One region of the Gordonia metallireducens genome, then DNA from elsewhere that is predicted to be linked to it. Evidence: riboswitches for the same ligand, from Rfam matches in the RefSeq annotation. Region 1 holds a riboswitch; each other region holds the start of a gene.

Region 1 (5,300 bases):
CATCAATTTTCCTTGGTGGTGTAGGCCTGCGGTGCAGGTGACATGGGGGAGTTCAGGAGCAGATGGGGGAGACCGGTCTCGGGATGGGGAACGACCGTGCCGGACACGTCGAAGACCGACGCCAGCAGATCGGGGGTCAACACTTCGACGGGTGGGCCGTGGGCGGTGATCCCGCCGTCGGAAACCACAGCGACCGAGTCGAAGTGGCGGAGGACGAGGTCGAGGTCGTGCATCGCGGCGATCACGGTGGCCTCGAGGTCGTCGAGGGTCTGCATCAGCCGCAGTCGCCAGGCCGCGTCGAGATGATTCGTCGGCTCGTCGAGCACGAGGATCGGCGTCTGCTGCGCTATCGCGCGGGCGAGTACGACGCGGTGCCGTTCGCCGCCCGACAGCTGCATGCACGACCGGCGTTCCCAACCACCCAGTCCCACCTGTTCCAATGCGGACCGGATGATCTCATCGTCATCGGAACTGCCCGTGGCCCAGGCAGATCGGTACGGCGTGCGTCCCAGGCCCACCGCTTCTGCGACCGTGAGTTCGGCCGACGGGTGTTCATCCTGACCGACGACGGCGATCGACAACGCGCGACGCCGCGCCGGAAGGCGACCGAGATCGTCGTCGGCCAGTCGGATACGCCCGGACGACGGTTGTTCGAGACCGCACAGGGTTCGGAGCAACGTGCTCTTGCCCGTCCCGTTGGGGCCGACGATGGCGAGCCGGGTTCCGGCCGGGACGTCGAGGTCCACCCCGCGCAGGATCGTACGGGCGCCGCGACGACAGCTGAGGCCCGTCGCGCGCAACGACATCGAGCGTGAGTCGGCGGGCATCAGGATCCGCCGCCGAACACGTACTGACGGCGTCCCATCAGGAACAGGAAGATCGGTGCGCCGATGAGTCCGGTCACGATGCCCAACGGCATCTCGCGCGGCGCCGCGGCCACTCGCGAGATGACATCGACCCACACCAGGAACAGCGCGCCGCCGCAGACCGCGACGGGAATCATCGCGCGGTGCGTCGCACCCACCAGCAGGCGCGCGGCGTGCGGCACGATCAACCCCACGAAGCCGATCCCGCCGGCGACCGCAACCAGGACACCGACCAGGAGTCCCTGCACCGCGAACAAAGCATTACGCATGGCGCGCACCGGAACCCCGAGGGAGGTCGCGGTGTCGGTGCCGGCCGCGTAGGCGTCGAGCCAGGAGTGGATCGCCAGCATCGCGAACACCGTGGCCACGACGACCACACCCGCGATCTGGACTTTCGCCCACGTCGCGCCGGCGACGCTGCCCAGCATCCAGAACATTACGTTGTCGGCGGCATGCGGGTCGGCGGCGGTGAACACCAGCAGCGATGACAACGCCATGAACGCCGAGGACAGGACGACGCCGGACAGGATCAGGCGGAGGGCGGTCAGTCCGCCCTGCGCCCGGGCGACGGCATAGACGGTGATCGACGCCGCGAGCGCGCCGATCAGTGCGCCGCCCGACAACGCCCAGACACCCAGTGCGGCAAACGAACCGAGCGTGATGACCGCCGTCGCGCCGACGGCTGCACCGGCGGACACGCCCAGCAGGTACGGCTCGGCGAGCGGGTTGCGGACGAGGGCCTGCATGACGGCGCCGGCAAGGGCCAGGCCTGCGCCGACGATCGCCGCGAGTATCGAACGCGGTAATCGGAGATCCCAGATGATCACGGCGTGGGCGGCGTCGAGATCATCGCCTTGCAGGCGTCCGGCGACGGTTCGCCAGACGTCACCGATGGGGATCGTCTCGGCGCCGAAAGCAGTGGCGACCGCGACGCTCACCAGCGTGAGCGCGAGAAGAATCAGGGCAAGAGGCAACGACGGAAGTCGCCGTACCGACGTGTCGGTGGCGATCATCGTCGTGCCGTCGGGAGGACGGGACACGTGTGGAACTGCCTTCGGTCTGGGCATCTGTGCGCGAGATGCCGGGTGGACTCGACGAGAACGGCAGGTATTCGGACTCGGGTTCATCCGAACCCGACGCCTTCCCGGGTTGCCCCAGTGGCTTGCTGTCGGGTCCGTCCCCCATACCGCTGCGCGCCAGTCCTGGATTCGCACCAGGTTCCCTGGCACCCGCGTGTGCAGGTGCGACCGCTCTCTGGAGGTGAGGCTAGCAACACTATCGTGGAGATTGCGCCATCGCCCGGTTGGCCGAACCGGGCGCGCGACGTCGGGAGGTCTTACGCTGGGTGCCGACAGTGCCGCGCAACAGTCGCGAATCGAACCGAGGCGGACGGTGATCCGATGGACGGACGACCCACGAAACTTGCCATCATCGGCGCGGGCGCGGTGGGCACCGCGATCGCCTACTCGGCACTGATCCGGGGAGTGGCGCGGACCGTCGCCCTCCTGGACATCAAGGCGCCGAAGGTCACCGCCGAAGTTCTCGACCTCTCGCACGGGCTGGAGTTCGTGCCCCGTGCCGACATCCTCGGATCCGACGACGTGTCGGTGTGCGCCGACGCCGACGTCGTCGTGTTCACCGCCGGAGCCAAACAGAAGCCGGGACAGTCGCGTCTCGAATTGGCCGAGGCCACAATCGGTTTGACCCGATCGATCCTGCCCGGTGTGCTCGAGGTCGCGCCCTATGCGATCTATCTCATGGTGACCAACCCGGTCGACGTCGTCACCTATGCCGCGCAGCGGATCACCGGTCTGCCGTCGAATCAGCTGTTCGGTTCCGGAACCGTTCTCGACTCGTCGCGGCTGCGGTTCCTCATCGCGCAGCACTGTGGGGTGGCGGTCCAGAGTGTGCATTCCTATATCGTCGGCGAACACGGGGACAGTGAGATCCCGTTGTGGTCGTCGGCGACGATCGGCGGGGTGCCACTGACGTCGTGGAAGCCGCTGCCTGGACGTCCGGAGATGGATGCCGTTGCGCGCGAACGTATCCGGAACGAGGTCGTGCATGCGGCCTACGCGATCATCGAGGGCAAGGGTGCCACCAACTACGCCATCGGCCTCGCTGCCACGCGGATTGTCGAAGCCGTTCTGAACGACGAGCATCGTGTCCTGCCGGTCTCGACGGTCGCCTCCGGCTTCTCCGGACTCGAGGATGTATGCCTGTCCCTGCCGACCGTCGTCGACCGCGGAGGTGCGCAGACGCGCCTCGAGGTGCCGCTGTCGTCGGACGAGGAGGCGGGCCTGCTCGCATCGGCGGAGACGCTGCGCGCAATGCAGTCGCGATTCGGGTTGTAGGGCACGATCGTCACTTCCGGCAATGATTCGCTGATTCCGTTCAGCGCTGGCCTTCGGAGGCGGCGATCGTCCTCGAGTCACTGTCCCTCAGGCGGACCAATCTCACTCCAGGATGCGGATGTCGACGCCACGTCGGGGTAGTTTCACCTGGTCACATCGGTGTGAGAGAAGGTTCGACGATGAGTGGTTCGCGCAAGACGGTTCTGGGGTTTGTCGCTGCGGCGTCGATGGCGATCGCACCGCTGATGGCGGCGGCACCCGCCTCGGCTGCGACCGACTACGCCAACTGCAAGGCGCTCAACGCCGACTACCCACACGGTGTCGGACAGCCGGGCGCCGTCGACTCGACAACGAGCACCCCGGTCACGAACTTCACCGTCGACCAGGCCCTTTACGACGCCAACGACGAGAGCGATCGCGACAACGACGGCATCGCCTGCGAGAAGCGCTGACCGCGAGTCACACTGCACCTTCGGCCGGACCTTCACCACGATCATCGGCTGCAGCCCGTCCGGCTACCGTCGGCACGTCTCCCCGGTGCCTGTGCCGGGACGCTTCGTGCGGCGCTGGACGATACCGACCGGGCCGACCGAGCCGCGTGAATTCGACCCGCTCGCTTCGCTCCCGGCGTCGAGCAATTCCGGAGAAGCGCCCGTCGGCGCCGCAGTCGTATCGTCGGGCTCATGATCACCGGAATTGCCATCCACTCCATCTACGTCCTCGACCAGGACGCGGCGCTCGAATTCTACGTCGGCGAGCTCGGGTTCACCGTCGACACCGACGTCGACATGGGATTCATGCGGTGGCTGACGGTCGCACCACCCGGGCAGCCGGACCGTCTCATCCTCCTCGAGAGGCCCGGGCCTCCATCGCTTTCCGACGACGCTGTGGCCAAGGTCCGCGAACTGGTCACGCAGGGCGCGATGCCGGTCACGATCTTCTCGACCGACGACTGCCGGGGTACGCACGCTGCCCTCGTCGCGAAGGGCGTCGAGTTAACCCAGGACCCCGAGGAACAGCCGTACGGGATCGACTGCGCCTTCCGCGACCCGTTCGGGAACAACCTCCGGATGACGCAGCGTGCCACCCAGGAGCGGCCCGTGGGCAAGGACGACGTCGCCCGCTGGTCGCCCGAGAGCTGAGGGGTCTCCGACCTGGCCTTCCCGGCTCGTCCGCGGTCCGATGGAACCGATCGGGCGCGCCGATAGTCTGAACTACATGCGCGACGACAAGCTGCTCACCCGGATCTCCGCCCTCCTGCGACAGGCGGAGAACACCGACAACGAGCATGAGGCCGAGACGTTCATGCAGGCCGCACAGCGCCTCGCCACGGCGTCGTCGATCGATCTCGCCGTGGCCCGCGCGCACGATCCGGCCGCGCGCAGGAAGGTCACCCCGATCTCCCGGCAGATCAAGATCGGCGAGCCGGGCAAGCGTGGCCTGCGCACCTACGTGCAACTGTTCGTGGCGATCACCATGGCGAACGACGTGACAGTAGACGTCGCCAGCAACTCGACTTTCGTCCTCGCCTACGGCTACGAGGCCGACATCGACGCCTGCGAGGCGCTGTACACGTCGCTGATCATCCAGATGGTCGCCGCCAGCGATGCCTACCTGCGGTCGGGGGCGTACAAGGGGGAGACCTTCGCGCGCGTCGTCACGAAGGGCAGCGGCTGGCAGGCGCGCCGGGTGATCGAGGAGAAGCCGCTGTCGCCGATCACCGCGCGCCTCAACTTCCAGTCGGCCTTCGCCGAACGCATCGGCAAACGTCTCAGCGAGGCCCGCGATGCTGCCCGCGAAGAAGCACTCGACGCCGAACAAAAGTCCGGTGAAGCCGAACGTTCGACGGCGCTGGCTCTGCGCAACAAGGAACTCGAGGTCACCGATTTCTACAAGACCGAGTCCACCGCGCGCGGCACGTGGCGACCGTCGAGTGCGTCGGCCGGCTACTCGGAGGCCGCCCGACAGGCAGGGGACCGGGCGGGACGTCGGGCCAAGATCGGTGCCGACCGCGAGTTCGGCGGCGCGCGAGGCGCTCTCGAGGCGTGAACAGCGGTCGGTCGCTGGGCTCAGTCGGTTC
Region 2 (5,300 bases), on a different contig from region 1:
CGCAGGCCCCAACCGTCATCCAGCCGGTCATCCAGGCGATGTCGTTCGGCCAGACCGCCCTCGAGGTCGCCAAGGGGCAGTACTGGATCCACCCGGCGATGCCCGAGGTGCTCGAGAACGCGCTGTTGGGTCTGGAGATCTAGTGGCGATCTAGAACACCGTCGACCGCAGGGCGATCTCGCTGGCCAGTTCGGCGGGAGCGTTCTGCGGAATCCAGTGGTCGACGCCGGCCAGTTCGCAGAACCGGAAGTCGGAGTAGGCGTACCGGCCGCTGCCCTGCGCCTGCTCACGGCCGAGCGCGGCGTCGGCGTCGCTCCAGACGAGCGTCGTCGGGATCTCCACCGGCGGGCACGCCATGGTGCCCTTGATGTCGCCGACGAAGTTGGCCCGGTACCAGTTCAATGCAGCCCGCAGGGCGCCCGGTTCGCGCAGCGGGGCGAGCTCATCGGCGGTGACCCCGGCCGCGCGCAGCTTGGCGCCGTCGTCGGCGAGGAGTGTCTCCTCGGCGCCGTCGGCGACGAAATCGAGGATGTAGGACGATCGTTCGCGCTGATCGCTCGCCGCGAGTGCATCCCGCATCGCCGACGGGTGGCCGGTGCTGGCGACCACCAGACCGGTGAACCGGTCGGGGTACTTGCCCGCGAGATGCCACGCGACGATGCCGCCCCAGTCGTGCCCGACGAGGATCGCGTACCCGACCTTCAGTTCGTCGAGCACGGCGATCACATCCGACACCAGGTGGCTGAGGTGATAGTCCTCGACGGCCTCGGGTCGTGCGCCGGGGCTGTAGCCGCGCTGGTTCAGGACCAACGTCCGCAGGCCCGATTCGTGGAGTCGCGGGAGCACCGCGTCGTAGCAGGATCCGTCCACCGGGAATCCGTGAAGCAGCAGGACCCACGGGCCCCGTTCCGGTCCCCCGATCCGGACGTCGAAGGTGAGGCCGTTGACGGTCACCTGACGCTGATCTTCAGTCATTGGGCCACGATAGCGTCTGCGCCGAACCGGTGTCGGGGTCCAGGTGATGGCGGATGACGGGCGCCGACACGGGCGGACCGTCCTCGATGAGATGCATCACCGCGTCCATGTCGAGATGCTCGCTGACCAGGTCGGCCATCGTGTCGACCTGTCGCCGCCGGATCGCCTCCACCTCGGTGTCGCCCGCGACCCGGAAGTCCGGCACACCGGCCTCGGCGGCCACCTCGGTGAGCAGCCGACGCCGAAAGGCGTCGTTGGCCAGCAGTCCGTGCCAGTGCGTCCCACGGATCGCGCCTCGCACCGCACCTTCGGGACCCGCGGCGTCGTCGACGATCCAGGTGTCCTCCCGCGACCCGACGACCCGCCCGTGGTGGATCTCGTAGCCGCTGATCACCTCTCCACCGCGGCTGGTGCCGCTGACCTGACGCAACGTCTTGTCGGTGGCGAAGGAGATGTCGAGATCGAACACACCGAGGCCGTCGACGCGGCCACGACCGGATTCGATCGCGTCGTCGATGGTGCGGGCCAGCATCTGGAAACCCCCGCAGATGGCGACGACCGGGACGCCCCGGGCCGCGCGGGCGGTGACCGCGTCGGCGATCCCGCGGTCGCGCATCCAGGCGAGGTCGGAGACCGTGGCACGGGTTCCCGGGATCACCACCAGGTCGGCGGCGGCGACACTGCCCGGGTCGTCGACCCAGGTCACGTCGACGCCCGGTTCGCAGGCGAGCGCCTCGACGTCGGTGGAGTTGGAGATGCGGGGCAACCGGATCGCGGCGACGCGGAGCCGCGCGCCCGGACCGGCCGGGTTCAGCGGCGGTCCGACCCGCCGGCCGACGGGCGCCGCCAGGGAGTCCTCGGCGTCGAGCCACAGGTCGTCGGCGAACGGCAGGACACCGAGGGTCGGGCGGCCGGTGATCTCCTCGACCTGCCGGAGCCCGGTTTCGAGGATGCTCGGGTCGCCCCGGAACTTGTTGACGACGTAGCCCGCGATCAGCGCCTGGTCTGCGGGTTCGAGGATCGCGGTGGTGCCGAACAGCGAGGCCAACGAGCCACCGCGGTCGATGTCGGTGACCAGCAGCACCGGGAGCCGTGCGGCCTGCGCGAGCCCCATGTTGGCGATGTCGTTGCGGCGAAGGTTGATCTCGGCGACCGAACCCGCTCCCTCACAGAGCACGACGTCGAAGTCGCGGCGGAGCGCGGCGAGCTCCTCGGTGACGACCTCCCTCAGCCGGGACCGCCAGGCCATGTAGTCCCGGGCACCGACGTCCCCGGCCGGGCGCCCTCGCAGCACGACATGGGAGCGCCGGTCGCTGCCGGGTTTCAGCAGAACAGGATTGAACCGCGTCGAGGGTTCGAGCCCGCAGGCGAAGGCCTGCAGGGCCTGGGCGCGGCCGATCTCACCGCCGTCGAGCGTCACCACCGAGTTGTTGGACATGTTCTGCGCCTTGAACGGCGCGACCCGGACGCCGTCGCGCGCGAGAGCACGACAGAGACCTGCGACGAGGAGACTCTTACCGGCGTCACTGCTGGTCCCGCCCACGAGCAACGCCCCACCGAGATCGGCCACCACGACACCCCTTTCTCGACTGCGAACCAGGTGTCAATCTTCCACTGCCGGTCGGGGAACTCGACTCCGAGGGGTGCTCCCGCGCTCGGCCGGACACCGTCGGGTAAGTGTCGTCATGTCGCCGTGACCTTCCTTGCGTCGGGTCTACGCCGCTCACTAGTGTTGAGCGCGCATGTGGTTCGCCACGCGTGAAATCAGGAAGCATCTGATGGCGCGTGGCGTCGAGTCGCCGGCGTCACGCCGGCGACGAGAGGGAATCCGGTTCGAATCCGGAGCTGTCCCCGCAGCGGTATGCCGTAACGACCACCGTCATCAGCACTGAGCCCAGGCTTGGGAAGCGACGGTCAGTAGGAACCTCTCTCGAGAGCGACGGTGAGCCCGAAGACCTGCCAGGTGTACCGGACGCGCCGCGTCCGGTGGCTCGCCGCCTCGAGGATTGGGCGCAGGTCGAATCGGTGATCGTCGCGCGCTCTCTGCTGCCCGCGAGGTGGCTCGATCGATCTCCCCCTGCTGGGCGGTGAACCATCCGCCGTCAGTAGGAGAAGTCGACTTCCATGTCCGACACCGTCCGTCGCGATTCCGCGGCACCGTTCACGACCACCGTCCTCGGCACCGCACGCATCGGTCCCCGGCGCGAACTGAAAAGAGCCGTCGAAAGCTATTGGGGCGGTCGTATCGACCGCACCGAGCTCGCCGAGGTCGCGCAGCGCCTGCGCGGCGAGCAGTGGGCCGAGCTCACCGAGGCCGGTCACGACTCCGTCCCGGTCAACACGTTCTCGTACTACGACCAGGTGCTCGACACCTCTGTCCTCCTCGGCGCGTTACCGTCGAGGTTCGCCGAGATCGATGACCCGCTGGACCGCTACTTCGCGGCGGCGCGCGGCACCGCCGACGTCACTCCGCTGGAGATGACCAAGTGGTTCGACACCAACTACCACTATTTGGTGCCGGAGATCGGCCCGGACACCTCGTTCTCGCTGAATCCCGAGAAGGTCCTGGCGGAAGTCGCAGAGGCGAAGGAGCTCGGAGTCCCGGCCCGCCCGGTCATCGTCGGGCCGGTGACGTTCCTCGCGCTGTCCAAGGCGGTCGACGGAGCGAGTGCGCCGCTGGATCGCCTCGACGAACTGGTCCCGTTGTACCGCGACCTCCTGACGCTGCTGGCCGAGGCCGGCGTCGAGTGGGTTCAGCTGGACGAACCCGTCCTGGTCACCGATGTCGCCGCCGACCTGGGTCCCCGGGCCGAATCGGTGTACGACGCCCTGGGCACCCACGCTCAGCGTCCTGCCATCGCCGTGGCAACTTACTTCGGTGATCCCGGTGATCGGTTGACATATCTCGCGCGCACCCCGATCGAGGCAGTCGCGGTCGACCTCGTCGAAGGGTCGGTCGAGACCGTTGCCGGTACCCCGGGTCTGGCGGACAAGCTGCTGATCGCCGGCGTCGTGGACGGCCGCAATGTGTGGCGCACCGACCTGGACCAGGCCGCCGCGACGCTGGCCACCGTCCTCGGCTCCGCGCGGTCGATCGCCGTGTCGACCTCCTGCTCCACACTTCACGTCCCCTATTCCCTGGACGCCGAGAACGAGCTCGACACCGATCTCCGCGGCTGGCTGGCCTTCGCGGCAGAGAAATTCCGCGAGGTCGCGGTGCTGTCGTCGGCGTTGCACGAGGGCCGGGTCGTGCAGGCTGCCGCGTTCGCCGCGAGCACCATGGCACTCGCGAGCCGTGCCACCGATCCGCGCCTGCACAACGACGAGGTCCGCACACGTCTCGCCGCCATCAGCGATGCCGACGCCACCCGAGGCACGGCTGAACAGCGTCGCGTCGCGCAACAGGAACGGTTGGGGCTGCCCCCGCTGCCGACCACCACGATCGGTTCGTATCCGCAGACTTCTGCCATCCGGCTGGCACGCGCCGCACTCCGATCGGGCGAGATCGATCGCGCCGAGTACGAGAACCGGATGAAAGCCGAGATCGCCGATGTTGTCGCGTTGCAGGAGTCGATCGGTCTGGACGTCCTCGTCCACGGCGAACCCGAGCGCAACGACATGGTGCAGTACTTCGCCGAGCAGTTCGACGGCTACTTCGCCACCGCCAACGGGTGGGTGCAATCCTACGGTTCACGGTGCGTGCGACCGCCGATCCTCTACGGCGACGTCTCTCGTACCGCGCCGATGACCGTCGACTGGATCACCTACGCCCAGACGCTGACCGACAAGCCGGTCAAGGGCATGCTGACCGGCCCGGTGACCATCCTGGCCTGGTCGTTCGTCCGCAACGACCAGCCTCTGTCGACGTCCGCCGATCAGATCGCGCTCGCCATCCGTGACGAGACGGTCGACCTCGAGGCAGCCGGCGTCGGGATCATCCAGGTCGACGAGCCCGCCCTTCGCGAGTTGCTGCCGTTGCGCGACGCAGACAAACCCGGCTACCTGGAGTGGGCTGTCCGCGCCTTCCGGATCGCGACCTCGGGAGTCCGCGACGACACGCAGATCCACACGCACCTCTGCTATTCGGAATTCGGCGAGGTCATCGGCGCGATCGCGGACCTCGACGCCGACGTCACCTCGATCGAGGCGGCGCGCTCGCACATGGAGGTCCTCGACGATCTCGACGAGGCCGGTTTCCGCAACGCGGTCGGCCCGGGTGTCTACGACATCCACTCGCCGCGTGTGCCCCAGCAGGACGAGATCTACACGGCGCTGTCGTCGGCGCTGTCGAGCGTCGGCGCCGGACGCCTGTGGGTCAACCCGGA
Region 3 (5,300 bases), on a different contig from region 1:
GATCGCCGGCCTGTCCATCATCGCGAACTTCCTGTGGCTGCCCTATTACCCGTGGTGGTCGATTCTGGTCATCGCACTCGACGTGGTCGTCATCTGGGCCGTCTCGACCTGGAATCCCAGAGCGGAGTACTGACGCCGACCGGCGCTAACCAGTTCATCGCTCGAAACCGCTCTGAGCGCGGTTTCGAGCGATGAAACGCGTAGGTCAGCCGCGCAGGAGTCCCTTGGCGACGTGGGTCACCTGGATCTCGTTGCTGCCGGCATAGATCATGAGCGACTTGGCATCTCGGGCGAGCTGCTCGACCCGGTACTCGGCCATGTAACCGTTGCCGCCGAACAGCTGGACGGCTTCCATCGCGACGTCGGTGGCGGCCTTCGACGAGTAGAGCTTCATCGCCGACGCCTCCGAGAGGCTCAGCGGCTTGCCCGCCTTGCCCCGCTCGATCGCACTGAAGAGCATGTTCTGCACATTGATGCGGGCGATCTCCATCTCGGCGAGCTTGAGCTGGATGAGCTGGAACTGGGCGATCTCCTGGCCCCACAGCTTGCGCGTCTTGGCGTAGTCGATCGACAGGCGCTGGGCCTCGTTGATGATGCCGAGCGAGAGCGCGGCGATTCCGACGCGTTCGGCGGTGAAACCGGCCTTGGCACCTTCGGAACCGCGCGAATCCTGACCGGTGTCCTCGGTCTCGCCGAGCAGACGGTCCTTGCCGACCCGGACGTTGTCGAAGAACAGCTCACCGGTGGGCGAGCTCATCATGCCCATCTTCTTGAACGGCTTGCCCTGTGTGAGGCCCGGCATGCCCTTGTCGAGGACGAAAGACAGCACCTTGCGGTCACGCATGGGGGTGCCGCTGCCGTCGTCGAGCTTCGCGAACACGACGATGGTGTCGGCGTACGGACCGTTGGTGATGAACGTCTTCTGGCCGTTGAGGATGTAGTCGTCACCGTCGCGGCGAACGGTGGTCTTCATGCCGCCGAGGGCGTCGGACCCCGAGTCGGGTTCGGTGATCGCCCAGGCGCCGACCTTCTCCATGGTGACCAGCTCGGGCAGCCAGCGCTTCTTCTGTGCGAGCGTGCCCTTGCCGCGGATCGTCGAGGCGGTCAGGCCCATGCTCACACCGAGCGAGGCGACGAGTCCCAGACACACACCTGCCAGTTCGATGTTGACCATCATGAACATCGAGCCGCTCATACCGCCGCCGTCGCCGGACGATTTCTTCTTCTCCCCGTTGGCCTCTGCCTCGAGTTCCTTCTCGAGCGCGTCCTTGGCCATCGCGTCGACCCCGAAGGTCGAGAGCAGCTTGCGGGTGATGTCGTACGGAGGCAGCACGCCGGACTCGAGCTCGTCGAGATGTGGTCGGATCTCCTTGTCGATGAACGCGCGCAACGCGTCCCGCACCATCAGATCTTCTTCGGACCACTCGAACATCGTCACTCTCCCCAGACAGTGCCCGCCGGGGGCGAACACGTTTCAGTTTTGCCGACTCAACTGTGTCAGGAGTCACTCGCGATGTCTAGGTACGTCCCCGCGGATCTGTTTCTTCAGGGCGAATTCTCAGGGGCCGGCCAGAAGTAGGAGGTCGCCGGCCGGACCTCGACCCGGAAGTACCCCGCGGCGTCGTCACACAGAAGTGCCTGTGCAACAGGCATCGCCACGACGACCGTCGCCACGTCGGCGTTCAGGGTGTTGCGCCGGTCGTGCACCCGCATCACGAACTCCTCGACGCTCTCGCCGCCGTGGGGCCGGGCCGCCGGGTCGGTGAAGAAGACCGCCAGCTCGCGAGGATCGATCTCCTCGGGCGCCGATCCCGCCCAGGTTCCGACGTCGAGCGTGCGGAGTTCCTCGTCGATCTCGGGGCGACCGCCCAGGAGCCGGACGCTCTCGAGTGTCGCGGGTTCCGGCCCACAGAAGGTCAGGGCCCCGACGACCGACGCCGCCAACGCTTCGATGTCGCGGCGACCGCGGTCGTCGAGGGGCGCTTCACCGCCGAAGCGCACCGATCGGTTGGGACCGGTGCGCCCGGCGGTGATGATCTGCATGAATCAAGGCGCTCAGCTCTGGGCGGCGTCGACCGTCCGGGAGGTGGCCGGGCTCTCCGACCGCGCCATCGCGCCGAGGACCAGCGCGAAGGTCACCGTCAGCACCGTCCAGAGGATGACCTGGTTGGTGATCGTGTACACGCGGAAGTCGGCGACGACGTCCGCGGGGAAGCCGGGGAACACGATCTGGCCGGCGTCGTTGCGCACCGGCTCCGGCACCTCGCTGAACGTCGGCAACAGCGCGATGGTGATGCCGACCGCGATCACGTACGCGGCGCCGCCCACCACGGCCGACACCAGTCCGCCGATCCGCGGCCGCAGCCACAGCGCGAGAACGACGGCCACGATCATCAGCACGACCGACACGATGGTGACGGTCAGGAATGCACCCGTCCGTTCCCCGATCGTGTCGTCGTCCCCGACCGCGGGCGGGTTGGCCGGGTAGGCGAAGAACGGCACACCGAAGACGGCGACGAAACCGATCGCCCCGAGGGCCCCGGCGACCGCCCGGGCGTCGACGGCCGGATACCGATTGCCCAGGTGGCTCCACAGCACGGTGAAGGCAACTGCGAAGAACGCCCCCATGCACAGGGCGAACACCAGGTTGCCGACTCCGGCGCCGAGGTTCTCCTGCATCGCGCGGGTGAAGACCTCACCACCCTCGCCGTGTGAATGACCGCCGGCTGCGTGAGCCAGCGCCTCTTCGGCTTCCGAGCGCTCGCCCTCGTAGTCGACGGCCTTCGACACCACGGGTTCGAGATAGAACCGCGCGAAGACGAACGAGATGATTCCGGCGATCAGGCCCGAGAGCAGACCTGCGCCGATGAATTTCTTCTCCATGTGAACTTGTCCCTACCTCTTCGGTCAGGCCGACTCAGTGGCAGGGAAAGCCGAGGAAGTGGCGGGAGTCGTGCACGAACTCGTGCACATAGGTGTTCTCGCCGAACACCGACACGACCCCCTGGTCGTAGCCGAGGAAGTAGTAGGCGAGCCCGGCCAGGAGGACCGTGAGGCTCAGCCAGAGCGCTGCGCTCGCGACCGAGAGATTCGGTACCGCCAGGGCGCGCGGAGAGGGTTTGACTGCTTCGGACGTACGGGGACCCGTCATGGGATTGTCCTTTCGCCGATCTCGCGTCGGAGAGTTGTGGATCAGATACCGCCGGCACGGCATCCTGACTCACGTCTTCTCTGGGGCACCGTCGAATCCCTCGACCGCGTCCCCGAGTCGGCGTTCACAGTGGCGCGACCGTTCCGGATTCTCACCGGATTCCCCGTACAGGCGTGTGTCGACTGTATACCCCGACCTGTCACACATGTGAGACATAGTGGATAGATGCCCCGCCCCTCTGTTCTCGATCGATTCACCGCCCCCACCCGGCGATGGTTCACGGGAGCGTTCACCAAGCCGACCGCAGCCCAGAAGGGCGCCTGGACCTCGATCGCCGACGGAGCGAACACCCTCGTCATCGCCCCGACCGGCTCCGGCAAGACCCTCGCGGCATTCCTGTGGGCGCTCGACCGACTCGCCGCCGACCCCGGTGAGCGCCGTCCGGGCACCAAGGTCGTCTACATCTCGCCGCTCAAGGCCCTCGCCGTCGACGTCGAGCGCAACCTGCGCGCACCGCTCACCGGGATCACGCGCGCGGCGCAGGAACTCAACCTCCCCGAACCGAACATCACGGTCGGCGTCCGCTCCGGCGACACCTCGGCCGCCGACCGCCGCGCGCTGGTGAAGACCCCGCCCGACATCCTGATCACCACGCCGGAGTCGCTGTACCTCATGCTGACCTCCGCGGCACGGGAGAGCCTCACCGACGTGGAGGCGATCATCGTCGACGAGGTCCACGCGGTCGCCGCGACCAAACGCGGCACACACCTCGCACTCACCCTCGAACGCCTCGACGAGCTGCTCGACAAGCCCGCGCAGCGGATCGGACTGTCGGCGACCGTCCGGCCGCCCGAGGTGGTCGCCGGGTTCCTCTCCGGGTCGGCGCCCTGCCAGGTGGTCAAGCCCAAGGCCGACAAGACCTTCGATCTCCGCGTCGACGTGCCGGTCGAGGACATGGCGAACATCCCGCCGGCACCCGGCCCCGAGGGTGCGGACTCCGCCGAGCTCGACGACGCCTTCTCCCCCACGGCCGGGTCGCTGTGGCCGTACGTGGAGGCGTCGATCGTCGACCAGATCGAGGCCAACCGGGCGACCATCGTGTTCGCGAACTCCCGGCGCCTCGCCGAGAAACTGACCGCTCGGCTCAACGAGATCCACGCGGAGCGGCAGGGCGTCACGACCGAGGCCACCGCCAACCCGACGGTCGCGGGTGGGGCTCCCGCATTCGTGATGGGTAGCGGTGCGAGTTCCGGTGCCGAGGCCGTCCTCGCGCGGGCGCACCACGGCTCGGTGAGCAAGGAGCAGCGCGCGCAGATCGAGGACGACCTCAAGGCCGGTCGCCTGTCCTGCGTCGTGGCGACCAGCTCGCTCGAACTCGGCATCGACATGGGAGCAGTCGATCTGGTGATCCAGGTCGAGGCCCCGCCGTCGGTGGCCAGCGGCCTGCAGCGCATCGGTCGCGCCGGCCACCAGGTCGGCGAGATCAGCCAGGGCATCCTCTACCCCAAACACCGCACCGACCTGCTGCACTGCACGGTCACCGTCGGCCGCATGCTCGACGGCGCGATCGAGGAGATCAAGGTTCCCCAGAACCCCCTCGACATCCTCGCGCAGCAGACCATCGCAGCCGCCGCCGTCGACGATCTCGAGGTCGACCACTGGTACGAGGTCGTGCGCCGCGCGGCGCCCTACCGCGATCTCGGGCGCGGGGTCTTCGACGCGACCCTCGACCTCATCGCCGGGCGCTTCCCCTCCGACGAGTTCGCCGAACTGCGGCCGCGGGTCAACTGGGACCGCGACGCGGGCGTGATCACGGGACGCCGAGGCGCCCAACGACTCGCCGTGACCTCCGGCGGCTCGATCCCCGACCGCGGGCTCTTCGGCGTCTTCATGGTCGGCGAGAAGTCAACGCGCGTAGGCGAACTCGACGAGGAGATGGTCTACGAGTCGCGGGTCGGCGACGTGTTCGCCCTCGGCGCGACCAGCTGGCGCATCGAGGACATCACCCACGACCGCGTCCTGGTGTCGCCGGCTTTCGGGCAACCCGGCCGGCTGCCGTTCTGGATCGGCGACGCCATCGGGCGGCCCGCCGAACTGGGTGCGGCGATCGGTGCGTTCACCGGGGCCATCGCCGATCCCGGCAAGCTCG

What was found. Region 1 has a riboswitch for cobalamin ahead of LQD00_RS04165 (FecCD family ABC transporter permease). Riboswitches for the same ligand answer to the same signal wherever they lie in the genome.
Region 2: linked by a shared signal. The riboswitch ahead of metE (5-methyltetrahydropteroyltriglutamate--homocysteine S-methyltransferase) and the one ahead of LQD00_RS04165 (FecCD family ABC transporter permease) in region 1 are both predicted to bind cobalamin.
Region 3: linked by a shared signal. The riboswitch ahead of LQD00_RS18820 (CbtB domain-containing protein) and the one ahead of LQD00_RS04165 (FecCD family ABC transporter permease) in region 1 are both predicted to bind cobalamin.

The regions. Positions count from the first base shown of each region.
Region 1 covers NZ_JAJQJP010000015.1:53,669-58,968, forward strand. Annotated here, with positions in the region: gene LQD00_RS04155 (ABC transporter substrate-binding protein) at 1-3, opposite strand, end outside; gene LQD00_RS04160 (ABC transporter ATP-binding protein) at 3-827, opposite strand; gene LQD00_RS04165 (FecCD family ABC transporter permease) at 827-1,879, opposite strand; cobalamin riboswitch at 1,952-2,133, opposite strand; gene LQD00_RS04170 (L-lactate dehydrogenase) at 2,267-3,220, shown strand; gene LQD00_RS04175 (excalibur calcium-binding domain-containing protein) at 3,400-3,672, shown strand; gene LQD00_RS04180 (VOC family protein) at 3,904-4,362, shown strand; gene LQD00_RS04185 (DUF2786 domain-containing protein) at 4,439-5,269, shown strand; gene LQD00_RS04190 (hypothetical protein) at 5,290-5,300, opposite strand, start outside.
Region 2 covers NZ_JAJQJP010000054.1:21,417-26,716, forward strand. Annotated here, with positions in the region: gene mtr (mycothione reductase) at 1-143, shown strand, start outside; gene LQD00_RS21180 (alpha/beta fold hydrolase) at 151-954, opposite strand; gene LQD00_RS21185 (cobyric acid synthase) at 968-2,545, opposite strand; cobalamin riboswitch at 2,752-2,953, shown strand; gene metE (5-methyltetrahydropteroyltriglutamate--homocysteine S-methyltransferase) at 3,100-5,300, shown strand, end outside.
Region 3 covers NZ_JAJQJP010000048.1:11,938-17,237, forward strand. Annotated here, with positions in the region: gene LQD00_RS18800 (DUF7144 family membrane protein) at 1-133, shown strand, start outside; gene LQD00_RS18805 (acyl-CoA dehydrogenase family protein) at 206-1,432, opposite strand; gene LQD00_RS18810 (histidine phosphatase family protein) at 1,546-2,043, opposite strand; gene LQD00_RS18815 (CbtA family protein) at 2,056-2,883, opposite strand; gene LQD00_RS18820 (CbtB domain-containing protein) at 2,918-3,151, opposite strand; cobalamin riboswitch at 3,188-3,366, opposite strand; gene LQD00_RS18825 (ATP-dependent helicase) at 3,377-5,300, shown strand, end outside.